One region of the Streptomyces sp. NPDC028907 genome, then DNA from elsewhere that is predicted to be linked to it. Evidence: predicted binding sites of a transcription regulator. Region 1 holds the regulator's gene; the other holds the start of a gene.
What was found. The regulator HspR, encoded in region 1, represses chaperone genes until heat shock. The targets are predictions, from matches to a motif close to TTGAGNNNNNNNNNCTCAA.
Positions count from the first base shown of each region.

Region 2: a site for HspR is predicted at 9,236-9,254, ahead of lon (endopeptidase La). Genes of this name have one in related genera too.

Region 1 covers NZ_JBVHVE010000003.1:271,724-286,620, reverse strand. Annotated here, with positions in the region: gene ACZ4UU_RS10280 (nitroreductase) at 79-747, shown strand; gene ACZ4UU_RS10275 (GNAT family N-acetyltransferase) at 765-1,217, opposite strand; gene ACZ4UU_RS10270 (DUF2637 domain-containing protein) at 1,641-2,330, shown strand; gene ACZ4UU_RS10265 (zinc-ribbon domain-containing protein) at 2,400-2,693, opposite strand; gene ACZ4UU_RS10260 ((Fe-S)-binding protein) at 2,795-5,077, opposite strand; gene ACZ4UU_RS10255 (MraY family glycosyltransferase) at 5,282-6,346, shown strand; gene dnaK (molecular chaperone DnaK) at 6,441-8,288, shown strand; gene grpE (nucleotide exchange factor GrpE) at 8,288-8,944, shown strand; gene dnaJ (molecular chaperone DnaJ) at 8,981-10,165, shown strand; gene ACZ4UU_RS10235 (heat shock protein transcriptional repressor HspR) at 10,171-10,626, shown strand; gene ACZ4UU_RS10230 (hypothetical protein) at 11,001-11,264, shown strand; gene ACZ4UU_RS10225 (LuxR C-terminal-related transcriptional regulator) at 11,424-12,434, opposite strand; gene ACZ4UU_RS10220 (helix-turn-helix domain-containing protein) at 12,714-12,971, shown strand; gene ACZ4UU_RS10215 (hypothetical protein) at 13,050-13,679, opposite strand; gene ACZ4UU_RS10210 (ABC transporter ATP-binding protein) at 13,716-14,897, opposite strand, start outside.
Region 2 covers NZ_JBVHVE010000008.1:303,262-318,158, forward strand. Annotated here, with positions in the region: gene fxsT (FxSxx-COOH system tetratricopeptide repeat protein) at 1-997, shown strand, start outside; gene ACZ4UU_RS25865 (multifunctional oxoglutarate decarboxylase/oxoglutarate dehydrogenase thiamine pyrophosphate-binding subunit/dihydrolipoyllysine-residue succinyltransferase subunit) at 1,133-4,924, opposite strand; gene ACZ4UU_RS25870 (sensor histidine kinase) at 5,216-6,322, opposite strand; gene ACZ4UU_RS25875 (response regulator transcription factor) at 6,319-7,056, opposite strand; gene ACZ4UU_RS25880 (spermidine synthase family protein) at 7,189-7,866, opposite strand; gene ACZ4UU_RS25885 (rhomboid-like protein) at 8,044-8,859, shown strand; gene lon (endopeptidase La) at 9,277-11,691, shown strand; gene ACZ4UU_RS25895 (lysozyme) at 11,758-12,597, opposite strand; gene ACZ4UU_RS25900 (MarR family winged helix-turn-helix transcriptional regulator) at 12,850-13,362, shown strand; gene ACZ4UU_RS25905 (protein phosphatase 2C domain-containing protein) at 13,682-14,470, opposite strand; gene ACZ4UU_RS25910 (sensor histidine kinase) at 14,877-14,897, shown strand, end outside.

The sequences.
Region 1 (14,897 bases):
ATGCGACGAGGAATGTGACGACGGTGCGCAACGGTGATCGGTGCGCCGAGTGAACGGGCAAACGGGAGGCAGACGATCTTGGACGTCTTCGAAGCGGTCACGAGCCGACGGGCCGTACGCGAATTCACCGACCGGCCGGTCCCGAGGGAGGTGCTGGAGCGGGTCCTGTCCACCGCGGCCTGGACGCCGTCGGCGTCGAACCTCCAGCCGTGGCACGCCTACGTTCTGACTGGCGGGCCGCTGGCCGCGCTGAAGAAGTGCGCCGGCGAGCGGCTGGCCGCGGGCGAGCCCTGGGACGAACCGCAGTACCAGCAGTACCCGCCCGACCTGAAGTCCCCCTACCGCGAACGCCGGTCCGCCTTCGGCGAGCAGCGCTACGGCGCTCTCGGCATCCCGCGCGAGGACGTCGAGGCGCGCCAGCGGGCCGCGTCCGCGAACTGGGACTGCTTCGGTGCGCCGGCCGCGCTGTTCTGCTACATCGACCGCGATCTGGGGCCGGCCCAGTGGTCCGACGTCGGCATGTATCTACAGACGGTCATGCTGCTGCTGCGCGGCGCGGGTCTGCACAGTTGCACACAGATGGCGTGGGCCAAGTACCACCGCTCCGTCGCGGAGATCCTCTCGCCCCCGGACGAGCTCATCCTCTTCTGCGGCATGTCGATCGGCTTCGAGGACGTCACGGTGAACGCCCCGCGCACGGGCCGCGCGCCGCTCGACGAGACGGTCACGTTCGTCGACGACGACTGACACCGGCCTCGGTACGGCTACCGCGCGGCGGTGCCGCTCCGGCGCACCATGAACACGTCCACCGAATCCTCCGACTCGACCGTGAACCCGTGCCGCTCGTACAGCCGCCGGGCGGCACTGCCCTGCAGTACGTTCAGCCGGACGGGGGCACCGCCGCGGTCGCACCGCTCCAGCAGTTCGCGCAGTACGGCCGAGCCGATTCCCCGGCCCTGCAGACGCTGGGCGAGATAGAAGTGCTCCAGCCACCGGGTGTCCCCCTCCGGCCGCAGCGCCACACAGCCGGCGAAGGTGCCGCCCACCTCGATCACCCAGGTGTGAGCCGCGTCGAATCCGTCCCGCAGCCGCTGCCGCACCCGGTGCTCGTCGTACCGGCCGAGCCGCTCCAGGTCCGCCCGCAACACCACGGCCCGCACCTCGGCGATCGCCTCGACGTCCGCCCCCACCGCCGCCCGAAGCCTCCAGTCCGCCATGATCGCCACGCTACCGGGCGGGGTCGGCGCGGACATCGGCCGCCTGCCGCAGGGCGCCCGGCCGGCGCGAGCGATCGCCGGGTCCGGGGGGCGGGTAATCGTAAGTCCCTCGATAAGACCGCGTGATACATATTCTGAATTTCGGCGTCCGGGCCCTGTCATTGGATATTCCAGATAATCACCGTTGACGCATATTCCCCCGAATGCCAGATGTCCTGCCCCGCGTGGCGCTCGTTAGGTGGGCGTGACTTGGCAGGAAAAACATGCAGCTGAGGATCCGCTCCGTTCGTGTCGGACAGCTGATCAGACCACTGCGCAAAGCATCACGCACTGCTCGGATCTGCTTGAGGACTTTCTGAAAACCATCAGTCGTATGGAGCGCGAATATCTTCGGGCGGCGCTGGAAGGGGAACAGTTCTAGCAATGAGGGCCGACTATGACGCGGTAGACGAACAGGCTCATTACACGCAGCAGCTCGATATGCAGAACCTCTGGCAGGTGTCGGACCCGGTGATGTCGCCGGAGGGCTGGGACCTGGACCAGGAGCTGGCACAGATGCTGGGTGCCACGCAGACCCCGGATCCCGTTCCGCCCCGGCAGGACAAGGACAGGCAGCCACTGCCCCGTCCGGTCCACCGCAAGCGCCCGCAGCCCGGCGCGCACACGCTCACCCGAAACCCGAGGTTCCTCACCGTCTCGGTCTTGGTCACACTCATCACCCTGTGCGCGGTGACGATGCTCACCTGGTCCATTTCGTATTCGTACGATCAGCTGCGCTCCATCGCGCTGCTCGTGGTGTCGCCGAAGCTGGCCCATTGGTGGCCCTTGACGGTCTACGGGCCGTGGCTGCTCGCGGGTCTGTCCATTCTGCGGGCATCCGTCCAGCGCCGCACCGCCCGCCGCTCCTGGGCCGTCATGCTGATCTCCTCCGGCACCGCGGTCGCGCTGTGCATCGGTCAGTCGGCCGATTCCCTGCTGGCGATGGTCGTCGTCGGAATTCCGCCGATCACCGCTCTGGTCTGTTTCCGTGAACTCGTCGGCCAGTTCTCCTCGCGCCCCGGTCCCAGGCACGCCGCCGACGCGATCAACGGATCCAAGCAGCCGAAGTCGTAGCCCGGCCCGGGGGGTTCGGACGGAATTCCCGGCCGGCGGGTGCCCGGCCGGCGGATTCCCGTCGGTGGCTCAGGGCCGGTACGGCTGCTGGGGCTGACCGTACGGCTGCTGACCGCCCTGCCCGCCGGACAGGGCCTGCGCCTGCAGCTGCTCCGCCTGCTCCCCGGTCACCTTCTGTTCCGCGCCGCAGAAGGTGCACTGGGTCGCGTACTTGGTCGAGACGGGGAACAGCGGCACGAAGAACAGCGTGAACTTGGTGACGCGCTTGCGCAGGGTGTGCGCGGCGGGGTTGCCGCACTGGCCACACACCAGCGTCAGTATCGCGAGCTGGTAGAGGTAGCCCTTGGTGCCGAAGATGATCACGTCGGAGGTCCTTTCCGATCAGTTCCTGCCTACAGCCTGCCGCAACACGGCGCCCCCTGTCCCATACGGAACAGGGGGCGCTGTAGTGCTGTCGGGCTCGGCTACTTCACCGGCTCGGGCTCCGGCTCGCTCTCCGTCGCCGCGGTGTCCTCGGGGTCGACCGGGGTCTTGACGGACTCCAGCAGGAGCTGGGCGACGTCGACGACCTGGATGGACTCCTTGGCCTTGCCTTCGTTCTTCTTGCCGTTGACCGAGTCGGTCAGCATGACGAGGCAGAACGGGCAGGCGGTGGACACGATGTCCGGGTTGGTGGAGAGGGCCTCGTCGACGCGCTCGTTGTTGATGCGCTTGCCGATCCGCTCCTCCATCCACATCCGCGCACCGCCGGCGCCGCAGCAGAAGCCGCGTTCCTTGTGGCGGTGCATCTCCTCGTTCCTGAGGCCCGGGACGCTGGCGATGATCTCGCGCGGCGGGGTGTAGATCTTGTTGTGCCGGCCCAGGTAGCAGGGGTCGTGGTAGGTGATGATGCCCTCGACCGGGGTGACCGGGACCAGCTTGCCCTCGTCGACGAGGTGCTGGAGCAGCTGGGTGTGGTGGATGACCTCGTAGTCGCCGCCGATCTGCGGGTACTCGTTGCCGATCGTGTTCAGGCAGTGCGGGCAGGTGGCGACGATCTTCTTCGCGGACTTCGGCTTCTTCGACTCGGGCGTGACGTTGCCCTCGTCGTCCATCTCCTCGCCGAACGCCATGTTCAGTGCCATGACGTTCTCCATGCCGAGCTCCTGGAACAGGGGCTCGTTGCCCAGGCGGCGGGCGGAGTCACCGGTGCACTTCTCGTCGCCGCCCATGATCGCGAACTTGACGCCCGCCATGTGCAGCAGCTCGGCGAAGGCCTTGGTGGTCTTCTTGGCCCGGTCCTCCAGGGCGCCGGCGCAGCCGACCCAGTACAGGTACTCGACCTCGGTGAGGTCCTCGATGTCCTTGCCGACGACCGGCACCTCGAAGTCGACTTCCTTCAGCCACTCCAGGCGCTGCTTCTTCGCCAGGCCCCAGGGGTTGCCCTTCTTCTCCAGGTTCTTGAGCATCGTGCCCGCCTCGGACGGGAAGGCGGACTCGATCATCACCTGGTAGCGGCGCATGTCGACGATGTGGTCGATGTGCTCGATGTCCACCGGGCACTGCTCGACGCAGGCGCCGCAGGTGGTGCAGGACCACAGGACGTCCGGGTCGATGACGCCGTTCTCTTCCGCGGTGCCGATGAGGGGACGCTCGGCCTCCGCGAGAGCCGCGGCCGGGACGTCCTTCAGCTGCTCCTCGGACGCCTTCTCCTCGCCCTCCATGCTCTTGCCGCCACCGGCCAGCAGGTACGGCGCCTTGGCGTGCGCGTGGTCGCGCAGCGACATGATCAGCAGCTTCGGGGAGAGCGGCTTGCCCGTGTTCCAGGCCGGGCACTGCGACTGGCAGCGCCCGCACTCGGTGCAGGTGGAGAAGTCCAGCAGGCCCTTCCAGGAGAACTGCTCGACCTGGGAGACACCGAAGACGTCGTCCTCACCGGGGTCGGTGAAGTCGATCGGCTTGCCGCCCGAGGTCATCGGCAGCAGCGCGCCGAGCGAGGTCTCACCGTCGGCGTTGCGCTTGAACCAGATGTTCGGGAACGCCAGGAAGCGGTGCCAGGCCACACCCATGTCGGTCTTCAGGGCGACCGTGATCATCCAGATGAAGGAGGTCGCGATCTTCAGCCCGGCGAAGAAGTAGGTGAGGTTCTGGAGCGTGGAGAGGTCCATGCCCTCCAGCCACGACACCACCGGGTACGAGATGAAGAACGAGGCCTCGTAGCTGTCCACGTGGTGCTGGGCGCCCTCCAGGGCGTGCAGCATGAAGATGCAGACGCCGACGATCAGGATGACGCCCTCGACGAAGTACGCCTGGCCGGTGTTGGACCCGGCGAAGCGGGACTTGCGGCCGGGCTTGCCCGGGCGGTTCAGCTGGCGGATCACGATCAGGGTGAGGATGCCGAGCACCGTCATCGTGCCGAGGAACTCGACGAAGACGTTGTACGGCGCCCAGTCGCCGATGACCGGCAGCAGCCAGTCGGCCTGGAAGAGCTGGCCGATGGCGTTGACGATCGTCAGCAGCAGCGAGAAGAAGCCCACCGCCACGAACCAGTGCGCGACACCGACGATGCCCCAGCGGTTCATCCGGGTGTGGCCGAGGAACTCCCTGGCCACGGTGACGGTGCGCTGGACGGGCTCGTCGGTACGGGTACCGGCGGGCACGCTCTGGCCGAGCCGCATGAAGGTGTAGATCTGCAGGAGGGCGCGGGCGAACAGGGCCACGCCGACCACGATCAGAACCAGCGACACGATGATCGCGGCGAGTTGCATTTCGGGGCTCCTCGGGCCTGCGAGGGGTGGTTCGAGGGGGTCCTCGACATTACTAAGCGGTAACTTATGCAGTCCGTCTGAGACTACCCCCATCTTCAACCGCACTGTAGCCAGGCGCGGAGTGATGTGAGTCGCTGAGGGTTGCCTTAAGAACTGATCGTGTTATTCATCCCGAAATGGTATATACGGCACTAACCTATCCCCGTGCTTTACGGGATCGCCGCTGCCACGACCGCCCTGCTCCTCGCCGCCTGCCTCGCGGCGCTGCTCCGGCTGCCCGCCCTGCGCTTCGGCATCCTCGACCGCCGGCGGCAGCGGCCGCTGCCCCTGCTCGGCGGGGTGGCCGTGGCGCTGGTGACCTGCCTGGTGGCCGCCGCCGGTGAGTGGACCCGGTTCGCCCCGCTGGGCTCGGAGATCGGCCGGCTGCTGATCGCCGCGGGCGCCGTCGCCGTACTCGGGCTGGTCGCGGACGTACGACGGGTCAAGGCGCGGTTCCTGGTCGGCGGTACGGCCGTGGCGGCGGCCTGCGTGGTGCCGTACGGCGACACGGGGTTCCTGCTGGGGCTGCCGGCCGTGGGCTGGATCGTCCTCGTCACCGTCGGCTTCAAGGCGCTGGACCACGCGGACGCCCTGGTCGGCACCGTCGGGGTCGTCACCGCCTTCGGTGTCGGCCTCTGTGCGGCGGCCGAGGTGATGGACGAGCTCGCCGTGCTGCTGAGCGTGCTGGCCGCCGCCCTGACCGGCTTCCTGATGCAGAACTGGCACCCCGCGCGGATCGGGCTCGGGGCCTGCGGGTCGATGTTCGTCGGGTTCGTGCTGGCGTCGTCGGCCGTGATGACCCGTGCCGGGCACGACCCCGTGCCGAGCATCGGCGTGCTCTACTCGCTCACCGCCCTCGCCACCGCCGACCTCCTCCTCGTGGCGCTGTCCCGCCGGCTGGCCGGACGGCCGCTGCTGCGGCGCGGGCCCGACCATGTCGCCCACCGGCTGCGCCGGGTCGGCCTCACCCCGCAGGGTGTGACCGTCCTCCTGGGGCTCGGGGCCTTCGCCTCGGTGCTCGTCGGTGTCCTCGTGCACATGGGATGGATGGCGCAGGTCCGGGTGTTGTGGGTGGGAGGCGTCGCCCTCATCGCCGTGTTCGCCCTTCTGCACATCAAGCCCTACGGCCCTCGCCGTCAACCCTCTTTTCCCGTGGGGGGTACGGTCCGCCCGCCCGCTCAGGCCACGTCGTCGCAGGTAGGAGCCCGGTTGCGTGTAAGGAACGGATAAGAGTTGAGTGGGGTCGACTCAGCTCTGTTGACCGAGTGGAAGCCGTCATGCACACTTGAGTCCGTTCCACTCAAGTCAGCTGGAGGAATTCACCATGGCACGTGCGGTCGGCATCGACCTGGGCACGACTAACTCCGTCGTCAGCGTTCTGGAGGGCGGCGAGCCCACCGTCATCACCAACGCCGAGGGCGCCAGGACCACGCCTTCCGTCGTCGCCTTCGCCAAGAACGGTGAGGTGCTCGTCGGCGAGGTCGCCAAGCGTCAGGCGGTCACCAACGTGGACCGGACCATCCGGTCCGTGAAGCGTCACATGGGCACCGACTGGAAGATGGAGCTCGACGGGAAGCCCTTCAACCCGCAGCAGATCTCCGCCTTCATCCTCCAGAAGCTGAAGCGGGACGCCGAGTCCTACCTGGGCGAGAAGGTGACCGACGCGGTCATCACCGTCCCGGCGTACTTCAACGACTCCGAGCGCCAGGCGACGAAGGAGGCCGGCGAGATCGCCGGTCTGAACGTCCTGCGCATCGTGAACGAGCCCACCGCGGCCGCGCTCGCGTACGGCCTCGACAAGGACGACCAGACGATCCTCGTCTTCGACCTCGGTGGCGGCACCTTCGACGTGTCCCTGCTGGAGATCGGCGACGGCGTCGTCGAGGTGAAGGCCACCAACGGTGACAACCACCTCGGTGGTGACGACTGGGACCAGCGCGTCGTCGACTACCTGGTGCAGCAGTTCAAGTCCGGTCACGGCGTGGACCTCGCCAAGGACAAGATGGCCCTCCAGCGCCTCCGCGAGGCCGCCGAGAAGGCCAAGATCGAGCTGTCCTCGTCCACCGAGACCTCGATCAACCTGCCCTACATCACCGCCTCCGCCGAGGGCCCGCTGCACCTGGACGAGAAGCTCACCCGGGCTCAGTTCCAGCAGCTGACGGCCGACCTGCTGGAGCGCTGCAAGACCCCGTTCTTCAATGTCATGAAGGACGCCGGCGTCTCCATCAACGAGATCGACCACGTCGTCCTCGTCGGTGGCTCCACCCGTATGCCGGCCGTCGCCGAGCTCGTGCGCGAGCTGACCGGCGGCAAGGACGCCAACAAGGGCGTCAACCCGGACGAGGTCGTCGCCATCGGCGCCGCCCTGCAGGCCGGTGTCCTCAAGGGTGAGGTCAAGGACGTCCTGCTCCTCGACGTCACCCCGCTGTCCCTCGGCATCGAGACCAAGGGCGGCATCATGACCAAGCTCATCGAGCGGAACACGACGATCCCGACCAAGCGGTCCGAGATCTTCACCACCGCCGAGGACAACCAGCCCTCCGTGCAGATCCAGGTCTACCAGGGCGAGCGCGAGATCGCGGCGTACAACAAGAAGCTCGGGATGTTCGAGCTGACCGGTCTGCCGCCGGCCCCGCGCGGTGTCCCGCAGATCGAGGTCGCCTTCGACATCGACGCCAACGGCATCATGCACGTGACCGCGAAGGACCTCGGCACGGGCAAGGAGCAGAAGATGACCGTCACCGGTGGCTCCTCGCTGCCGAAGGACGAGGTCAACCGGATGCGCGAAGAGGCCGAGAAGTACGCGGAGGAGGACCACGCCCGCCGCGAGGCCGCCGAGTCCCGCAACCAGGGCGAGCAGCTCGTCTACCAGACGGAGAAGTTCCTCAAGGACAACGAGGACAAGGTCCCCGGCGAGGTCAAGACCGAGGTCGAGGCCGCCGTCGAGGAGCTGAAGACCGCGCTCAAGGGCGAGGACACCGCCGAGATCCGCACCGCCACCGAGAAGGTCGCCGCGGTCTCGCAGAAGGTCGGCCAGGCCATGTACGCCGACGCCCAGGGCGCGCAGGCCGCGGGCGGTCCCGAGGGCGCTGCCCCGGGTGGCAAGGCCGCTGAGGACGACGTCGTCGACGCCGAGATCGTGGACGACGAGCGCAAGGACGGTGTCGCGTAATGACGGAGGAGACCCCGGGCTTCGAGGAGAAGCCCGACGTCCCCTCCGGCGCGACCCCTGACGGCGCCGAGTCGAAGGCCGCACCCTCTTCGAACGCGGAGGGGGCGGCCCCGGCCGGGGACGGAGCAGCAGACGCGGGTCTGGTGGCCCAGCTGGACCAGGTGCGCACCGCGCTCGGTGAGCGCACGGCGGACCTCCAGCGGCTCCAGGCCGAGTACCAGAACTACCGCCGCCGCGTCGAGCGTGACCGGATCGCGGTCAAGGAGATCGCCATCGCGAACCTCCTGACCGAGCTCCTGCCCGTGCTCGACGACGTCGGCCGCGCCCGGGAACACGGCGAACTCGTCGGCGGATTCAAGTCCGTCGCCGAATCGGTCGAGACCGTCGCGGCGAAGATGGGCCTTCAGCAGTTCGGCAAGGAGGGCGAGCCCTTCGACCCGACGATCCACGAGGCCCTGATGCATTCGTACGCGCCGGACGTCACCGAGACGACCTGCGTCGCGATTCTCCAGCCGGGGTATCGCATCGGCGAGCGCACCATCCGCCCCGCGCGGGTGGCCGTCGCCGAGCCCCAGCCGGGCGCGCAGACCGTCAAGGGCGACGAGGCGACCGAGGCGTCCGACGACAAGGAGAGCGGTGGCCCGGACGAGGGCTGACGTTGAACTGACGACGAGAGAGGAGGGACGTCGAGGATGAGCACCAAGGACTTCATCGAGAAGGACTTCTACAAGGTCCTCGGCGTCCCCAAGGACGCCACCGAGGCCGAGATCAAGAAGGCGTACCGCAAACTCGCCCGCGAGTACCACCCGGACGCCAACAAGGGCAACGCCAAGGCGGAGGAGCGCTTCAAGGAGATCTCCGAGGCGAACGACGTCCTCGGTGACCCCAAGAAGCGCAAGGAGTACGACGAGGCGCGCGCCCTCTTCGGCAACGGCGGCTTCCGCCCGGGGCCGGGCGGCGCGGGCGGCGGTTCCTTCAACTTCGACCTCGGCGACCTCTTCGGAGGCGGTGCCCAGGGCGGCCAAGGGGGAGCCGGCGGCTTCGGCGGCGGACTCGGTGACGTCTTCGGGGGCCTGTTCAACCGCGGTGGCACGGGGACGACCCGAACCCAGCCCCGGCGCGGCCAGGACATCGACACCGAGGTCAACCTCAGCTTCACCGAGGCGATCGAGGGGGCGACGGTCCCGCTGCGGATGTCCTCGCAGTCGCCGTGCAAGGCGTGCGCCGGCACCGGAGACAAGAACGGCACGCCCAGGGTGTGCCCGACCTGCGTCGGCACCGGCCAGGTGGCGCGTGGCTCGGGTGGCGGGTTCTCCCTCACCGACCCGTGCCCGGACTGCAAGGGGCGCGGCCTGATGGCCGAGCACCCCTGCATGGAGTGCAAGGGCAGCGGCCGCGCGAAGTCGTCCCGGACCATGCAGGTCCGCATCCCGGCCGGGGTGTCGGACGGCCAGCGCATCCGGCTGCGCGGCAAGGGAGCGCCGGGCGAGCGCGGCGGCCCGGCCGGCGATCTGTACGTCACCGTGCACGTCGACGCGCACCCGGTGTTCGGCCGCAAGGACGACAACCTCACGGTGACCGTCCCCGTGACCTTCACGGAGGCGGCCCTCGGCGGCGAGGTCAGGGTCCCCACCCTGGGCGGACCGCCGGTCACCCTGAAGCTGCCGCCCGGCACGCCCAACGGCCGCACCATGCGGGCGCGGGGCAAGGGCGCGGTCCGCAAGGACGGCACCCGCGGTGACCTTCTCGTCACCGTCGAGGTGAGTGTCCCGAAGGACCTGACGGGGAAGGCTCGTGACGCACTGGAGGCGTATCGCGAGGCGACCGCGGGCGAGGACCCGCGGGCGGAGCTGTTCCAGGCCGCGAAGGGAGCATGAGTCAGATGGACGGTCGTCGACGCAACCCGTATGAACTGACCGAGGAGACCCCGGTCTACGTCATCTCGGTGGCGGCCCAGCTCTCCGGCCTGCACCCGCAGACCCTGCGTCAGTACGACCGTCTGGGGCTGGTCTCCCCCGACCGCACCGCCGGCCGGGGCCGGCGCTACTCGGCCCGTGACATCGAACTGCTGCGCACCGTCCAGCAGTTGTCGCAGGACGAGGGCATCAACCTGGCCGGCATCAAGCGGATCATCGAACTGGAGAACCAGGTCGCGGCGCTGCAGTCCCGGGTGGCCGAGTTGCAGGCTGCCGTCGAGGGGGCCGCGGCGGCGATGCAGCAGCGGGAGGCGGCGGTGCACGCGTCGTACCGGCGGGATCTGGTGCCGTATCAGGAAGTGCAGCAGACCAGTGCGTTGGTGGTGTGGCGGCCGCCCAAGCGGAAACAGCAGTCCGACTGACGCGCGGTCGTCTGTTCGTGGGCCCGGAGGTTCTGGTGAACCTCCGGGCCCTGCGCGTTGCGCATTGGGTGCTGGGTGCTGGGTGCTGACAGGAAGGTGCCCCTGTCGTGCAGGATCCTGACAGCGGTCGCTCTGGAGGGGGGCGGGTGCGCGCTGGCAGAGTCGTGGGCATGGACATCAGGGGGAACACGGGGAACGCGGGGAACGCGGCGATCACGGACATGACGACGGCCAAAGGTGCCCGCCGGAGAGGGATTTCGGTGCTCGCGCTGGCGTTGCTGGTCGCGTTGCCGGTGAGTGCGGGGGTGACCGTCGCCGGTCGGGGTGGGCCGTCGGTTCAGGTGGCTGTGAACGGGTGGCAGTGAGCGGAGTGGATGACGACTGTGGAGTTCCAGGACCTGGTGCTGGTCCGTAGGGCGGGCGGGGATGCGGCGGCCGTGACCGCGGTGATCCGGGTGCTCGGGAAGTTGCCCGAGGGCTGGGGCCATGACTGGCGACTCGACGAGGACGGGGGCCGGATCCATCTGCGGATCCGGCCCCCGTCGGGTTCGGCGGATGATGCGGTGCGGGTGTGGTGGGCGGATGTGCTGGGGGATCCGGCGTTGGGGGCGTGGCGGGCGGAGGCGCCGGGCGGCTGACGGACGTTCCTCGCCCCCGCCGCCCCTACCCGTCCCATCCCCAGGGGCTCCGCCCCTTCGACCCCGCCAAGGGGCTCCGCCCCCTGGACCCCCATCGGCCTCAACGGCCTCGTCCTCAGACGCCGGACGGGCTGGAAGTGGTCGTCGTCGGGCAGGTGGTCAGATCCAGCCTCGTTCGCGGGCCAGAAGGGCCGCGTGGGGGCGGTTGGTGGCGTTGAGGTGGCGGAGGACATCGGCCACGTGGCGGCGGTAGGTGCGTAGGGAGATGCCGAGTTGGCGGGCGCCGATCTCGTCCTTGGTGACTCGGCACATGGATTTGAGGACCTCCAGCTCCATGGGGGAGAGGGTGATCGCGTCCGGGGTCGGGTCGGCCAGGAGGTGGGAGAGGTCGGTGGCCTGGCTCCAGATCTTGTCGAAGAGGGAGAGGATGCTGGCCACCAGGCCCGACTCCTGGGCGACGAGGGCGCCGCGTGAGGTGTCCGCGGGGTCCGCGGGGACCAGGGCGGTGTGGCGGTCGTAGACGAGGATGCGTTCGGCGATGTCGGAGGCGGCCCGGATGCTGGCACCCTGGGCGGACAGTTCGCGCAGGTAGGCCGCGGTCGGTGGGTCGTCCAGGGCTTCCTTGAGCACGACGCTGCGGATGTGGACGCCCCGGCGCAGACAGCGCTTGTCGAGCGGACGTGCGTGCTCGATGTTCGCCGGGGTGAGCGCCTTGTAGGGCTCGACGGAGAGGATCTCCTCGCGGGCGAAGAAGGCGAGGTCGTCGATGCGGTTGCGGATCTGCGCGAGGTTCGTCATGCGCTCCACCCCGCCGCCCGACGGCGTATGGGCACCCTGTTCCGCCCGGAGCTCCGCCACCAGGTGGTGAGGCCTGGTCACCTGCTGCAACTCATGGTGCAGCTCGCTCAGTCTTCGGTCGGTGAGCAGGCCGACCGCGATCTCCGGGTCCGTCGCCGTGAGACTGCCGGCCGGGGCGTTCCCGTGCTCCGCGCGGCGCAGCAGCCCCAGTTCGGTGAGCCGGTGCAGGGCGGCGCGTACGTCGTCCTGCGGTGCGTGGAGGAGCAGATGGATGTCCTCCGTCGGTGTGTCCGGATTCCTCAGGAAGTGCCGGTAGACGCGTTCCTCCATCGCGGAGATACCCAACAGGCCCATGCCGCCCGCGCTGTTCATCCTTCCCCCGTGTTCCCCCGTAGACCGGGTCGGTGGCGGGCATCACCGCGTATGGCTGGTCAGGCCGCGACGATGCGGAATCCACCTTTTTGATTCGGACACAGGGTAACGCGTTGGTCAAGGACGCGGCCGGTGCGAGGGGGTGCGCCGTCGGCAGGATCGTGTCGGCCCCGTGCAGCAAGCTGCTGCGGACGCCTCCTGTCCGGCGCACCGGCGCTTGGCAGTCTGGAATGCGTCGGACACGAACCGACACGACCGAATACGGACTGGGGGAATCACATGACTGTGGTCGTACGGGAGGACACGCTGGACTTCTCCGCGCTGACCGACCGCGAGCGGGAGGTCCTGCTTCTGCTCGCCACGGGGGAGCAGAACCGCTGGCTCGCCCGGCGTCTGGGCATCGCGGAGCGCACGGTACGGGCCCACACCACCAGCATCGTGCGCAAGCTCGACCTCAAGTCGCGGTTCGAGGCGGCGATCGTCTCCCACCTGTACGCCGACGACATCAGGGGGGACGCGGGCGGCCACCGCGTGTGACAACGGCCGTGGCCGTGGCCGTATGCGAAGGGCCCCTTCGGTGGAAACCGGAGGGGCCCTCGGTCGTTCCGGGCGTGGTCAGCCGGGGAGCATCTCGCTCGCCGCCTCCACCGCGAGCATCCACATGGGCTGGGCGCCCGTGCCGAAGGCGGCGGCGAGGGCGTAGCCGAGGGCCGCGTCCAGGGCCTCCGGCTCGGCGCCCTCGCGCCACTCGGCGAGGACGCGTCCGTCGCCGTCGGAGGAGAAGTCGCCGATGTGCTCGTCGTCGCGCAGCAGGCGGCTGCCCGGGATGGAGTCGGGGACCAGGCGCCAGGTGTGGTCCGCGTGGCGGACGTCGACGCGGTAGGAGCGGCGGGTCAGCCGGCCCTTGGCGGGGTCGATGACGGCCTCGTCGCCGTCCACGGTCAGCGTGAGCCGGCTCGCGTCCCGGGTGCCGATCGGGATGTGGTCGTCGGCCTCCGTCTCCTGCGCGCGGAGCAGTTCGATCCGGGGGACCGACTCGCCCTCGACGGTGACCTCGCCCACCTCCATGTCGAGCCGGACCGATATCGTGCCGAACCGCTCCTCCTCGACGACGGCCTCGACGACGGGCTTCGGCTCGTACTCGTCGTCCTCGTACTCGTCGTGGTCGTCGTACTCGTCGTACGCGTGGGGGTCGTTCGCGTCGGTGGACGCGGAGGCGGGAGCGGGTGCCGGGTCCTTCGGCATCGGATCTTCCTTTGCTTCTCTGTTTCTGACGGATGGTCAGTTCGCCGTCGTCAGCTGGGTGGCCGCGAGGTCCCGGTAGAGCTCGTCCCTGCCCAGGAGTTCCCCGTGCCGACCATGGTCGCGTACCCGGCCACCGGCCAGCAGCACCATGTGGTCGGCGGAGGTCACCGTGGAGAGCCGGTGGGCGATCAGGACGACCGTGCAGTGCTCGGCGGCGCGCTCCACGGTGTGCCGCAGCGCGGTCTCGCTCAGCCCGTCGAGGTGGGCCGTCGCCTCGTCGAGCAGCAGCACCTGCGGGCGGCGCAACAGGGCGCGGGCGATGGCCAGACGCTGGCGTTCGCCGCCGGACAGGGCGAGGCCGCGGGCGCCGACATGGGTGTCCAGGCCCTCCGGGAGCCGGGCGACGAGGGAGTCGAGGAGGGTGTCCCGCAGGACCCGGTCGACCTCCTCCCCGGTGGCGTCGGGGGCGGCGTACAGCAGGTTCTCGCGCAGGGTGCCGGCCAGCATGGGGGTGTCCTGCTCCACGTAGGCGATCCGGCGGCGCACCTCGGCGCGGCTGAGGGTGGCGATGTCGGTGCCGTCGAGCAGGATGCGGCCGTGGTCCACGTCGTAGAAGCGCTGGAGCAGTGAGAATACGGTCGTCTTGCCGCTGCCGGACGGGCCGACGAGCGCGGTGACGGCGCCGGCCGGGGCGGTGAGGCTGACGTCGTCGAGGGTGGTGTCGCGGCCCTGGTAGGCGAACGTGACGTTCTCCAGGGTGACGCGGGGCGCCGGGCCCGTCGGGCGGGCGGGGGTCTCGTCCACGTCCGTCTCGATCTCCATGCGCTCCACCTCCTCGATCCGGGCGAGCGCGCCGAGGCCCTGCTGGAGGGAGGCCGTGCCGCCGACGAGGGAGAGCACCGGGCCGCCGAGGTTGAACAGGTAGAGCAGGAAGGCGATCAGCGCGGCCAGGTCCAGCGCGCCGGTCGCGACCAGGGCGCCGCCGAAGCCGATGACCGCGAGGAACGAGGCCTGCACCACCAGCGCGGAGAGCACCGCGATCGTGGCCTGGTAGCGGGCGCCGGCCAGACCCGCACGGTAGGCGTCCTCGGCGGCGGCCACGGCCCGCGAAGTCTCCGTCGCCTCGCCGCCGTTGGCCTTGACCGTGCGGGCGGCACCGAGCGAGCGGTCCAGCGCGGCGCCGATCTCGCCGACCGAGGTCTGCGCGCGCGTGGTCAC
Region 2 (14,897 bases), on a different contig from region 1:
CGACGAGGCCGCCGCGAGCGCCGCGGCCGAACTCGGCGACGAGCAGGTGCCGCGCACCCTCGCCATCCGCAGCAACCTCGCCGTGGCCCTCGGCCTCCAGGGCCACTACACCGAGTCCCTGGCCCTGCACCGCAAGATCTACGAGGCCCGTCTCGACCTGCTCGGCGAACGTGACGCCCTCACCCTCAACTCCTCGCTGCGCACCGCCTGGATGCTGCGGCTGCTCGGCAGCTACCGCGAGGCGCTGACCATCCAGGGCCACAACTCCCGGGTCCACAGCCAGGTCCTGGACCGCACCCACAGCCAGACCCTGCTCGCCGAGCACAACCTCGCCCTGTGTGCCCGCCGCGTCGGAGACCTCCAGTTCGCGCACGCCATGCTGCGCGGCGTCCGCGAGAAGCTGATCCGCCGCCGTGGCCCCATGCACCCCGAGACGCTGATGGCGTCCTGCGACTACGCGATGCTCCTGCGCGACCTGGAGCTCACGGAGGAGGCCAGAGGCCTGGCCGAGGCCACCGCCACCCAGTACGCCGCCCAACTGGGCGAGCGCCACCCGTACGCGATCGGCGCGCGGGACAACGTCGCCACCGTCATGCGGGACATGGGCGAGTACCGGGCCGCGCTGGCGCTGTCCCGGCAGACCACGGCCCAGATGCGGCGGGCGGTGGGCCGGGACCACCCGTGGGCCATCGGCTGCGCCAAGAACGAGGTCGCCGCCCTCGCCGGCGTAGGAGAGATCGAGGCCGCTGCGGCGCTGGGCCGGGAGACCGCCGACCGTTCCGCGCGGGTCCTGGGCGACGCGCATGTGCTCACCATCAGCCTGCGGGCCGGTCTCGCACTGGACCTGGCCGAGCTGGGCGAGCGGGAGGAGTCCGAGGCGCTGCACCGGGACACCGTGGCCCGCCTGACCTCACGGCTCGGCGCCGACCACCCGCAGACCCGCCACATCCTCGAACGGCAGCGCCCGTACTGGGACTTCGAGCCGCAACCGATCTGACCGGATCCGATCAGCCAACGGCACCCCTGTTCCCCTGGGGGCGCGAGGAACTGCGCCCCCAGGGCAGGCGAAAGGGCCCGGTGCCGAGCAAGAACTCGGCACCGGGCCCTGAGATTCGGCTGAACCGCCGGAGGCCTACGCCTCGAACACCTCACGCACCAGCTGCTCCTGCTCGGCCTGGTGCCGCTTGGCGGAACCGACGGCCGGGGACGACCCGTGCGGACGGGAGATCCGGCGCAGGCGCTCGCCGTGCGGGACCTCGGCGCCGACCGCCAGGTCCAGGTGGTCGATCAGGTTGAGCGCGATGAACGGCCAGGCACCCTGGTTCGCCGGCTCCTCCTGGGCCCACAGGTACTTCTCGGCGTTCGGGTACTTGGCGATCTCGGCCTGGAGCTCGGCACCCGGCAGCGGGTACAGGCGCTCGATGCGGATGATCGCCGTGTCCGTGACGCCGCGCTTCTTCCGCTCGGCGTCCAGGTCGTAGTAGACCTTGCCGGCGCAGAAGACGACCTTCTTGACCGCGGCCGGGTCGACCGAGGAGTCGCCGATGACCGGCTGGAACTGCCCGGTCGTGAACTCGTCCGCCGTCGAGGCCGCGGCCTTCAGACGCAGCATCGACTTCGGGGTGAAGACGACCAGCGGCTTGTGGTGCGGGTTGTGTACCTGCCACCGCAGGAGGTGGAAGTAGTTCGACGGCGAGGTCGGCATCGCGACCGTCATGTTGTTCTGCGCGCAGAGCTGCAGGAACCGCTCCGGGCGGGCCGAGGAGTGGTCCGGGCCCTGGCCCTCGTAACCGTGCGGCAGGAGCAGGACGACGCCGGAGGTCTGCGCCCACTTCTGCTCGGCCGAGGAGATGAACTCGTCCACGACCGTCTGGGCGCCGTTGACGAAGTCGCCGAACTGCGCCTCCCACATCACGAGCGCGTCCGGACGGGCCAGCGAGTAGCCGTACTCGAAGCCCATCGCGGCGTACTCGGACAGCAGCGAGTTGTACACGTTCAGCCGCGACTGGTCCTCGGAGAGGTACTGCAGCGGCGTGTACTCCTCGCCTGTCCTGTTGTCGATGATCACCGCGTGACGCTGACCGAAGGTGCCGCGCTGCGAGTCCTGGCCGGCCAGACGGACCGGGACGCCCTCAAGGAGGAGGGAGCCGACCGCGAGGGTCTCGCCCATGCCCCAGTCGATGGTGCCGTCCTCGACCATGGACGCCCGGCGCTGGAGCTGGGGCAGCAGACGCGGGTGGACGGTGACGTGGTCGGGGATGTTGACCTGGGACTCGGCGATCCGCTTGACGGTCTCCGAGGTCACCGCGGTGTTCACGGCGACCGGGAACTCGGCCTGCGGGTCCGAGGGCTCCGCGGCGGCCGGCTGCGAGGTGGCCTCGCGGACCTCCGTGAAGACCTTCTCCAGCTGCCCCTGGTAGTCCTGAAGCGCCTGCTCGGCCTCTTCCAGGGTGATGTCGCCGCGACCGATGAGGGACTCGGTGTAGAGCTTGCGCACCGAGCGCTTCTTGTCGATGAGGTCGTACATCAGCGGCTGGGTGAAGGCCGGGTTGTCCGACTCGTTGTGACCGCGGCGGCGGTAGCAGATGAGGTCGATCACGACGTCCTTGTTGAACGCCTGGCGGAACTCGAAGGCCAGACGGGCAACGCGAACGACCGCCTCGGGGTCGTCGCCGTTCACGTGGAAGATCGGCGCCTCGATCATGCGGGCCACGTCGGTGGCGTACATGGAGGAGCGGGACGACTCGGGAGCCGCAGTGAAGCCGACCTGGTTGTTGATGACGATGTGGACCGTGCCGCCGGTGCGGTAGCCGCGCAGCTGCGACATGTTCAGGGTCTCGGCCACCACGCCCTGGCCCGCGAAGGCCGCGTCGCCGTGGATCGCCACCGGCAGGACCGTGAAGTCCGTGCCGCCCTTGTTGATGATGTCCTGCTTGGCGCGGGCGACGCCCTCCAGGACCGGGTCCACCGCCTCCAGGTGCGAGGGGTTCGCGACCAGGGAGACCTTGATCTGCTCGCCGTCGAGGCCGGTGAAGGTGCCCTCGGCGCCCAGGTGGTACTTCACGTCACCGGAGCCGTGCATCGACTTCGGGTCGAGGTTGCCCTCGAACTCGCGGAAGATCTGGGCGTACGACTTGCCGACGATGTTGGCGAGGACGTTCAGCCGGCCGCGGTGGGCCATGCCGATGACGACCTCGTCCAGCCGGGACTCGGCGGCGCTGTCGATGACCGCGTCCAGCAGCGGGATGACGGACTCGCCGCCCTCCAGGGAGAAGCGCTTCTGGCCGACGTACTTCGTCTGCAGGAAGGTCTCGAAGGCCTCCGCGGCGTTCAGCCGGCGCAGGATGCGCAGCTGCTCCTCGCGCTCCGGCTTGGAGTGCGCGCGCTCGATGCGGTCCTGGATCCACCGGCGCTGCTTCGGGTCCTGGATGTGCATGAACTCGACGCCGGTGGTGCGGCAGTACGAGTCGCGCAGCACACCGAGGATGTCCCGCAGCTTCATCAGGGACTTGCCGGCGAAGCCGCCGACGGCGAACTCGCGCTCCAGGTCCCACAGGGTGAGGCCGTGCTCGGTGATGTCCAGGTCGGGGTGCTTGCGCTGCTGGTACTCCAGCGGGTCGGTGTCGGCCATGACGTGGCCGCGGACCCGGTAGGAGTGGATCAGCTCGAAGACGCGGGCGGCCTTGGTGACGTCGTCGTCGTGGCTGGCGTCGATGTCCTTGAGCCAGCGGACCGGCTCGTAGGGGATGCGCAGCGCCTCGAAGATGTCGTCGTAGAAGCCGTTCTCGCCGAGGAGGAGGTTCGCGACGATCCGCAGGAACTCGCCGGAGGCGGCGCCCTGGATGACCCGGTGGTCGTAGGTCGACGTGAGCGTCATGACCTTCGAGATGCCGAGCTTGTTCAGGGTGTCCTGGGAGGTGCCCTGGAACTCCGCCGGGTAGTCCATGGAGCCGACGCCCATGATCACCGACTGGCCGGGCATCAGCCGCGGCACGGAGTGCACGGTACCGAGGCCGCCGGGGTTGGTCAGGGAGACCGTCACACCGGTGAAGTCGTCCATGCCGAGCTTGCCGTCGCGGGCGCGGCGGACGATGTCCTCATAGGCCTGCCAGAACTCGAAGAAGTTCAGGGTCTCGGCCTTCTTGATGCCCGCGACCACGAGCTGGCGGTCGCCGTTGGGCTTGACCAGGTCGATGGCGAGGCCGAAGTTGATGTGCTCCGGCTTGACCAGGGTCGGCTTGCCGTCCTTCTCCGCGAAGGAGTAGTTCATCGACGGCATGGCCTTGATGGCCTGCACCATCGCGTACCCGATGAGGTGCGTGAAGGAGATCTTCCCGCCCCGGGCGCGCTTGAGGTGGTTGTTGATGACGATGCGGTTGTCGAAGAGCAGCTTCACCGGGACCGCGCGCACGGACGTGGCCGTGGGCACTTCCAGCGAGGCGTTCATGTTCTTCGCGACCGCGGCGGCGGGGCCGCGCAGCGTCACCAGCTCGGGACCGTCGCCGGCGGCGGCGGGCTCGGCCTTCTTCGGCTGAGCGGGCTTCGCGACCGGAGCGGGCGCGGCGGGCTTCGCGGCGGCCGGCGCCGGGGCGGCGGGAGCCGCGGCCGCGGGCTTCGGGGCCGCGGGGGCCGGCGCGGGGACCGACGGGGCGGCCGGAGCAGCCGGAGCGGCCGGAGCCGTGGTGGTGGTCTCTGCGGCCCCCGCGGCCGCAGTACCCGCCGGAGCCGGGGCGGCGGCCGCCCCGGGCTTGTAGTCGGCGAAGAAGTCCCACCAGGCTCGGTCCACCGAATTGGGGTCCTGGAGGTACTGCTGATAGATCTCGTCGACGAGCCACTCGTTCGGACCGAACGCGGCCGCGGGGTTCTTCCCCGCTTGGTCTGCGTCGGTCGAGATGCTCGAGTTACTGGGGGACTGTGGCGACACGGCGGCAACCGCCCTCTTCCGCTTCACAAGGTGATGGACAGCGGGAATTAAGGCTACGCCCCCATGGCCGGGAAGGTCAGGCTGAGCAAGGTCATCGTCGCGTAAGTCACATCGGAAAGCGTGTTTCGTGCCTGGAAATGGCGGGAAACAAGCGTGGTTCCGCTTCGGATGACCTCAGATGGGAAGGCGTGATCACGACCTGGCACGCCGAAGGCGCAGGTCTGTACCTGATCACACGTGTCCGTCAGCCGGGACAGACGTGGATCTTGACGCTCCGCTTCGAACTTTACGTCAACTTGGTACGGATGGCTGCCCTGGAAGCGTGACAAGAATCCGGCAACCCCGATCGGATTCGGCCACTCCGATCCGGCCGCCGTGCAGATCGACGGCCCAGCGCGCGATCGCAAGACCCAGCCCCGTACCGCCGTCGCTGCCCGGCCCGTGCGGCCGGCTCACCGCGCCCCGGTTGAACCGCTCGAAGACCCGGTGCCAGTCCGAGCGCGGGATGCCCGGACCCTCGTCCAGGACCTCCAGCACCAGCGACTCCGGATGCGCGCCGCGCCGTGCCTTGACCGTCACGCGGCCGTGCGGCGGGCTGTGCTTGATCGCGTTGTCGATGAGGTTGGCGACGACCTGGTGGATGCGCTCGGGGTCGGCGTGCGCGGTCAGCTCCGGCGGGGAGACGTCGAGGTGCAGATGGACGTCCGTACGGGTGTGACTGCCGGAACCCGACGCCATGCCGCCGCGCGCCGAGGAAACCATGTTGGCCTCCTTCAGCACCCCGGACAGATAGGGCCACACCTCGAAGCGCCGCAGCCGCAGCGGTACGACGCCGTTGTCCAGACGGGACAGGTCCAGGAGCGTCTCCACGAGCCGGCCGAGGCGCTCGGTCTGCTTCAGCGCGGTGCGCATCGTCTCGGGGTCGGCCTCGGCGATGCCGTCGACGACGTTCTCCAGGACCGCCCGCAGGCCCGCGATCGGGGTGCGCAGCTCGTGCGAGACGTTCGCCACCAGCTCCTTGCGCTGCTGGTCCTGGGCCTCCAGCTCGTCGGCCATCAGGTTGATCGTCCCGGCGAGGTCACCCAGCTCGTCCCGGCGGTTGTCGCGCACCCGGCGGGTGTAGTCGCCGTGCGAGATGGACCGGGCCACCGCGTTCATCTCGTCCAGCGGCGCGGTGAGCGAATGTGCCACGAACTGCGTAATGAGCAGTGTGGCGATCATCGAGAAGACCGTGATGAAGCGCAGTTCCGTCTGGGTGCGCACAGCGATCATCGACAGGCCGGTGGTGATCAGCACCGCGATGATGACCAGCGCGCCCAGCTTGGTCTTGATCGAGAACGGACGTACGCCGCCCCAGGGCTCCCCGGGGCCTCTCCGCGCGGCCGGTCCGTCGCTCATGGCGTCGGGGTCTCCAGGGCGTAGCCCACGCCGTGCACGGTGCGGATCCGCTCGGCGCCGATCTTCCGGCGCAGCGCCTTGATGTGGCTGTCGACCGTGCGGGTGCCGGAGGCGTCCGCCCAGTCCCACACCTCGGCGAGGAGCTGCTCCCGGGAGAGCACCGCGCGCGGGGTGTTCGCCAGGCACACCAGGAGGTCGAACTCGGTCGGCGTGAGGTGGACGTCCTCACTGCGGACCCGTACGCGCCGCTGCGCGTGGTCGATCTCCAGCTCGCCGAGGCGCAGGATGCCCGACCGCGGGGTCGTGGCGGCCAGCGCGGCCCGCTCCACGCGGCGCAGCAGCACATGCACGCGTGCCGCCAGCTCCCGCATCGAGAACGGCTTGGTCATGTAGTCGTCGGCGCCGACGCCGAGCCCGACCAGCATGTCGGTCTCGTCGTCGCGCGCGGTCAGCATCAGCACCGGCACCGGCCGCTGGGCCTGCACCCGGCGGCAGACCTCAAGGCCGTCGAACCCCGGCAGCATGATGTCGAGGATCAGCAGGTCGGGCTGCCAGGCCTCCGCCGTGTCGACCGCCGCCGGACCGTCGCCCGCGGTCTGCACGAGGAAGCCCTCGGCGCGCAGACGGGCCGCGATGGCGTCCACGATGGTCGGATCGTCCTCGACCACGAGGACCCGGCGCTGGGCGCCGGGGGTCGCCGCCGTGCCGTTGTGGGAGGTGTGTGTCTGCTCCATCGCCCGCCCCAAAGTTGCTTTCCGGAATCCGTGGGGTGATCCCGCTATCTGGCTATGCCTGCGCATGCTTGCGATTGACGCTTGAATGATCCGCGTCAGGTGAGCAGAGTACGGGGAGTCACCGTGCCACGGCTATCCAGGCCGTACGCCGAGGTGTACGACGTCCGGAACGCCCCGGGCAACGGGGATCTCTTCGGTACGCACCTGTTGGAATCCGGCATTACACAAGGTTTCTTCGAATTCCGGAGAGGGCTGGGCGGACCATACGGCAAGCACGCCACCGGGCCTCAACGCCCCTGCGCAGCCCGCCAGTCCGGCCGGTGAGTACAGGCTGTCGTTGCCCTCGGTGACCGTCCAGTCGGGCCCGTTGTCGATGTCGAGACACAGGGCGTCATACGTGGCGGAAGTCTCATGCAGGTAGGCCACGAGATCAGTTTCCAGAATCTCGGTGCGCGGATCGGCGAGAGCCGCCGCGGAGATGCCGGACAACGGGCCGTCGAGATGCCAGTCGATAATCGCGCGCTCGCGCTCCACGACTGCGATCCGTCCCGGGCGCGGGTCGGCGGCGGCGTGTGCGAGCGAGAACCCGACGCCGAGCCCGCCGATCAGCACCTCCGGGTCGGGCCGTCCGTCCAGCGCACCGAGCGCCACGTCGACCAGCAGCCGCTCCGAGCGTCCGTCGGAGGTGTCCATCAGGAAGCAGCCGTTGGCGATGATCTGGAGCAGTTCACCGTGCCGCCGCAGCACGATCTCGCCGTGCGGCCCCTCGCGACGTTCCAGGACTTCGGGGATGTCGTACGAAGTGGGCATCCGGCCATCCTGGCAGGTCCGGCCGGAGTCCCTGCGGGAATTACCTTCGAATGCGTGAACTGGTGAGACGCGAGAACTTGTTGAGAGGTTGCTGAGAATCTGCTGTTCTGTGGCGCAGATCACAGACATGGATGATCTGTGGTCCGAGGGTGGGGGAAACGGAAGGAGCGCCTCACCTTGGAACGGACTGCGGTCGGGGGCGTGACGGGCTCGTTTCCCGAGCCCGAGGTGGCGGAGCTGCTGGACGGGATGCCCCGCCAGCGCGGGCCGGCCACCGCCGTGAGCGCGTTGCCCGCGATGCCGCCGCCCGCGATGCCGGCTCCTGCCGGGACCGCGGTGCCGCGCGCCCGTCCGTTCCGCCCCTGGCGCCTGCTCCCCACCCCCACCGGCGCCCCGTTCACCCTCGCCTACGCCGCCGTCCTCGCCGTCACCTCGCTGATCGCCACCTACGCCGACCCCGACCTCGTCCACGCCCTGCACCAGGGCTCCAGCACCGATGTCGCGCACCTCGTGCGGACGCCCGTGCTGGTGCTCCTCGCCAGCGCCCTGTGGGTCGCGGGCGGCTTCCTGGGGCCGTACACCCTCGGCTTCCTGCTGGTGCTGACCGCGCTGGAACGACGGATCGGCGGCGTGCGCACAGCCCTTGTCTTCCTGACCGGGCACGCCCTGGCCACCCTCGCGACCGAGGTCCCCGTGGGGCTCGCCGTGCTGGTCGGCCACCTTTCCGACAGTTCGCTGTACCGCCTCGACTACGGCATCAGCTTCGGCGTCGCCACGAGCACAGGCGCCCTGGCCGGGCTGCTGCGACCGTGGCTGCGTCGGCCGGTGCTGGCGCTGTTCGGCGGGATGCTGCTCCAGGACCTCCTGAACCTCACGGACCCGCTGACCAATTGGGGTCACCTCATCTCCCTGGCCATCGGGATCGGGATGTGGCCGACCGTCAGGCGCTGGCACGCCGCGCACGCGAAGTCGGGGCCGGTCGGCCGGAGGTGACCGCACGTCGGCGGCGACCGGCGCGCGGTAGATGCCGCAGTCCCGTCGCTCGGCGAGTCGCCCCGCCCCGCAGGCTCTCGTACGCCCAATTCGGTGGCCCGTCCGGTCAGGGCCGTCTGCTGGTCCTTGAGTCGGTCCAGCTCGGCGCCGCGCAGGCCGAGGGGCGCGCCGCTGACGGGGCGCGGAATTCCGCCGACGATCCGCGGCAGCGGCAGTCCCGTTCGTAGGGAAGGGCTCTTTGTCGGTCACGGCCAGACGGGCGGGAAGCATCGGACCGCAGTGACCGTTGACCAGGAAAGCCCGAGGTCACCGCAGCTGCGGCAGCTGATCGCTCACAGCGAACGAGGGCCCGGGAACATTCGAGCCTCCCTGTGCATTGAGTCGGCATAACTCAACTTGACTGCCTAAGGGGAGATCATGGCTTCGACGTCCACACCGCTCACCCTGCCCGTGCTGCCCCTCGACGACGAGGTCGTGCTGCCCGGGATGGTGGTCCCGCTGGACTTGAACGACGCCGATGTACGCGCCGCGGTGGAGGCCGCCCAAGCGGCCGCCCGGTCGCAGCCCGGGAAGCCACGGGTGCTGCTGGTGCCGCGCATCGACGGGACGTACGCGAGCACCGGTGTGCTCGGCACCGTCGAGCAGGTCGGCCGGCTGGCCGACGGCGACCCCGGCGCCCTGATCCGGGGACGCGGTCGGGTGCGGATCGGCGCCGGGACGACCGGGCCGGGTGCGGCCCTGTGGGTCGAGGGCGCGCGGGTCGACGAGAGCGTGCCCGAGCCGCTTCCCGGACAGGTCGCCGAACTGGTGAAGGAGTACAAGGCCCTCGCCACCGCCTGGCTGCGCAAGCGCGGCGCCTGGCAGGTGGTCGACCGGGTTCAGGCCATCGACGACGTGTCCCAGCTCGCCGACAACTCCGGTTACTCGCCCTTCCTGACCACCGAGCAGAAGGTCGAGCTGCTGGAGACCGCCGACCCGGTAGCCCGCCTCAAGCTCGCCACTCAGCAACTGCGCGACCACCTCGCCGAGCAGGACGTCGCCGAGACCATCGCCAAGGACGTCCAGGAGGGCGTCGACAAGCAGCAGCGCGAGTTCCTGCTGCGCCGTCAGCTGGAGGCCGTCCGCAAGGAACTGCGCGAGCTGAACGGCGAACAGGACGGCGAGGAGTCCGACGACTACCGGGCCCGCGTGGAGGCCGCCGACCTGCCGGAGAAGGTCCGGGAGGCGGCGCTCAAGGAGGTCGACAAGCTGGAGCGGTCCTCCGACCAGTCGCCCGAGGGGTCGTGGATCCGGACCTGGCTCGACACCGTGCTCGAACTGCCGTGGAACGAGCGGACCGAGGACGCGTACGACATCCAGGGCGCCAAGGCGATCCTCGACGCCGAGCACGCCGGTCTGGAGGACGTGAAGGAGCGCATCACCGAGTACCTCGCGGTGCGCAAGCGCCGTACCGACCGGGGCCTCGGTGTCGTCGGCGGCCGGCGCGGCGGTGCCGTGCTGGCGCTGGTCGGCCCGCCCGGCGTCGGCAAGACCTCGCTGGGCGAGTCCGTGGCGCACGCCATGGGGCGCAAGTTCGTCCGGGTCGCCCTCGGCGGCGTCCGCGACGAGGCCGAGATCCGCGGCCACCGCCGTACCTACGTCGGCGCGCTGCCCGGCCGGATCGTGCGCGCGATCAAGGAGGCCGGTTCGATGAACCCGGTCGTCCTCCTCGACGAGATCGACAAGGTGGGCTCCGACTTCCGGGGCGACCCGGCGGCGGCCCTGCTGGAGGTCCTGGACCCGGCGCAGAACCACACCTTCCGCGACCACTACCTGGAAGTGGAACTGGACCTGTCCGACGTCGTCTTCCTCGCCACCGCCAACGTCCTGGAAGCCATCCCGGAGGCCCTCCTCGACCGTATGGAGCTGGTCCGCCTGGACGGCTACACCGAGGACGAGAAGGTCGTCATCGCCCGCGACCACCTGCTCCCGCGTCAGCTGGAGCGGGCCGGACTGAAGGCGGACGAGGTCGCGATCGACGAGGGCGCGCTGCGCAAGCTCGCCGGCGAGTACACCCGCGAGGCGGGCGTGCGCACCCTGGAGCGGTCGATCGCACGGCTCCTGCGCAAGGTCGCGGCCCAGCACGAACTGGGCGAGCGGGAACTGCCGTTCACGATCGGCGACGGCGACCTGCGCGCACTGATCGGCCGACCGCACCACGTGCCCGAGTCGGCGCAGGACCCGGCCGAGCGGCGTACAGCGGTCCCGGGCGTGGCGACCGGCCTCGCGGTGACCGGCGCGGGTGGTGACGTCCTGTACGTCGAGGCGTCGCTGGCCGACCCGGAGACGGGCGCGGCGGGCCTGACCCTGACCGGCCAACTGGGTGACGTGATGAAGGAGAGCGCACAGATCGCCCTGTCCTTCCTGCGCTCGCACGGCGCCGAACTGGAGTTGCCCGTCGCCGACCTGAAGGACCGGGGCGTGCACATCCACTTCCCGGCGGGCGCGGTGCCGAAGGACGGTCCGAGCGCGGGAGTCACGATGACGACGGCGCTGGCGTCGCTGCTGTCGGGCCGCCTGGTCCGTACGGACGTGGCGATGACCGGCGAGGTCTCGCTGACCGGCCGGGTGCTGCCCATCGGCGGCGTGAAGCAGAAGCTGCTGGCGGCCCACCGGGCGGGCGTCACCACCGTCGTCATTCCCAAGCGCAACGAGCCCGACCTGGACGACGTCCCGGCCGAGGTGCTGGACAAGCTCGACGTCCACGCCGTCACCGACGTCCGCCAGGTCCTGGAGCTGGCGCTGTCGCCGGCCACCAACGGCGCGGCGCCGGAGGTTCCGGTCGCGGCGTGACGGACGCGGTCGGACGGCAGGGCCCGGGTCCCGTGAGGGAGGCCCGGGCCTTCGCCGCGAGAGGAATCAGCCGTTGGCCAATGCCTTCAACCGGTCCAGCGCCCCGTTGAACCGGTTGTGGTCGCCGACGGTCGGTCCGGAGGACGTGTACTGCCACATCGTGTAGTAGTCCCAGCCCGCCGGGAGTTCCCCCACCTCGGCGGCGTACCGGGCGACCCACAGCGGGTTGGCGGTGGCGAAGCCGCTGTAGTTGCCGGTGCACTGCTTCCACCAGTTCGTCGCCGTGTAGATGACGGGGGCGCGGCCCGTGCGGGCCTTGTACTGGTTCAGGAAGTCACGGATCCAGGTGACCATCGCGGCTGGGGTCTTGCCGTAGCAGGCGTCGCCGTACGGGTTCCACTCGATGTCGAGGGCGCCGGGCAGCGTCTTGCCGTCGCGTGACCAGCCGCCGCCGTGGTTGACGAAATAGTTGGCCTGGGTTGCGCCATTGGTGGTGTCCGGGGTGGCGAAGTGGTAGGCCCCGCGGATCATGCCGACGTCGTAGGAGCCCGTGTACTGCTGGGTGAAGTAGGGGTTGGTGTAGTAGGTCCCCTCGGTGGCCTTCACATAGGCCCACTTCACCCCGCTGCCCCACAGGGTCGACCAGGCGACGTTGCCCTGGTGGCTGGAGACGTCCACGCCTTCCGTCTGAGCGGCCAGGTCAGCGACGGGTTCACCGTCCGTGCCGTCATGGGTGAGGACGCCCATGCCCATGTGGGCGGAGCCGCGGGGCGGGGGATCGTCGGCGGACGCGGAGGCGGGCCGGGTGGTCAGTACGAGGAGGGTCAGGGTCAGGACGGCTGCGAGCAGTAGCCCGGCGACAGGGGTGTGCCGGGAGCGGAGCGGTTCGGGTCTGTGCACGGGCATAGCGTGCCTCCGAAGGCTCGGTGACGCTCGGTGGGGAACTCACATGGATCCGTGATCGGCCGCAGTCTGGGTCATGTCTGGCGTGGGCATGCCAGCCAGGTCTCGGCAGAGACGCCAGGGAGCCAGAAGAGCAGGTGGAAGGGGGTCCGAAGGCTGCCGTTGGTCCAAGCCTGCGAAATACTGACGGAGCTGCGGCGACGACGGCGGTCGGCGGAAACTTTCAGGACCGGGAAATTCGAGGCAGGGGCTGACGTGCGGGAAGACGGAGACGGGGACGAGCGGCAGGGACAGTCGGCGGGTGCCCCCTTGGAGGGGGCGTCCGGCGGTGGTCCGGGCCGTCCCGAGTTCCTCGATCTGGAACGGGAGCTGACCGTTCTGTTCCGGCGCGCCCGGGCCAAGCAGGGCGAGATGGCCCGTGAGGTCCATCCCGACCTGGAGTCGGCGGCGTACGGGCTGCTGGTGCGGCTGGACGAGTCCGGGCGGCTGCGGGCCACCGAACTCGCCGCCTACATCGGCGTCGGCAAGGCCACCATGTCCCGCCAGCTGCGTGCCCTGGAGGACCTGGGCCTGGTCGCCCGCGAGCCCGATCCCGCCGACGGACGGGCGTGGCTGGTGCACCTCACGGAGGAGGGGCGGGGCCGGGTCGCCAAGGTGCGTGAGGCGCGGCGGGCGCGCTATGTCGAGCAGCTCTCCCACTGGGACCCGCGCGAGGTCGCCGAACTCGGCCGGCTGCTGAACCAGTTGAACCGGGGCATGGAGAAGTAGGGCCCGCCGAAGGGACCTGGGCGCAGGCCCGCGGACCGCATGACGGTCCGGGGCGCCCGACGATCCGGCCGCCCGAGCCGCCCGAGCCGCCCGAGCCGCCCGGACCGTGCGGGACGCCCGAGCCGTCCGAGCAGTCCGGGGCGTCGGGGCCGTCCAGGGCGTGCGGACCGTCCGAGCAGTCCGAGCAGTCCGAGCAGTCCGGGGCGACCGGGGCGTGCGGACCGTCCGACCGTCCGGGGCGAGCGTGGGTGAGATCCCCGGCAGGGCGTGCCGACCGCCCGAGCAGTCTGGGGTGAGCGAGGGTGAGATCCCCGCCCGCTCACCACTGCACGTACACCACCGTCGCGTCGTCGTGCGTCTTGCTCCGCCCCAGATACGTCCGCTCCTCCGTGTCCGCCCGTTCCAGCGCCCGCACACGGTCCACCAGCCCCTGCGCCCCTTCCTTCCGTACGAAGGTGAAGCAGTCCCCCCAGTCGCCCTCCCGGAACTTCTCCACCCAGCGCGTCGCCCCGTCCGTCAGCGCCGCAAGGGCCCGGACCTCGCCGCGCGGCAGCACCCCTGTCACCGCCCGCGCCGCCACCGACGGCTCCGCGGCCGCCGTGAAGAAGCCACCCTCCTTGTTGCGGATGTGGGCGTCGATCAGGGCGTCCGTGGCCAGCGAGGCACGGGGGAGGCGGGCCAGACGGTCGTCGAGGCAGGGGGTGATGGTGCCGTCGGGCGCTTCCAGCAGGAGGGCCGAGTCGGAGAGGATCAGGTACTCGACCGTCTCCGGCGACCAGCGGGCCAGAACCGCCGTGGCCTGTGGGGTGCGTGGGTGAGAAAGGTCACAGGTTTGGGTGTGTGCGTCAGCGGTACGTGTGATTGCCCGGCTCAGCGCCTCGGTGAGAGGAACATCGGGGAGTGAAACGGTCAGTTCGGTCAGGGCTCCGCCGAGCCGCCCGGTGAACCAGGGGACCGAATGCAGACAGCCCGTCTCACCCCGCGGTGGGGTCACTCCGTCCAGGACCACCAGTACGCCGCCCTGTCCCGAGGCGGGAAGGCCGACACTCGCGAAGTCCTCGTTGGGGCGGGCCGGATCGCCGGGCTCCGAAACAAGCTCTGTTCGCATTCGGCCAGTCTGCACGAGCCCTTCACAAGGTCCATGAAGGGGTCGCATCGACTGCCGAATGGGCGAGGTCTCGCAGGTCAGACGTCGGATTTGGGGTGGAATGGAGCGCTCCGGGAAGGCGTGGCGGCGAATACTGCCACCGCCCGCCGCAGACGTCCAACCGGCCTGCCGTACAAGGCGAGTGCACGCGCCCGAGGAACTTGCCCGCCAACTCCCCTCCGGGGTTCACTCCTTCGGGTGGCGGGTCAGGTGATGCGCGGCCGTCGCCCACCGGCACTGGGAGGGTCGGGGACCGGTGAGGACACCCCCTGCTCGAGCAACGTCGAGAGCTTGGGGGAGGGGTGTACGCGAGGTCGGCGGTAGTTGACGGAGCGTCATCCGGACCCATGGGTATCACGAGTCAGGAATGCGAGCACCGGTGCAGAAG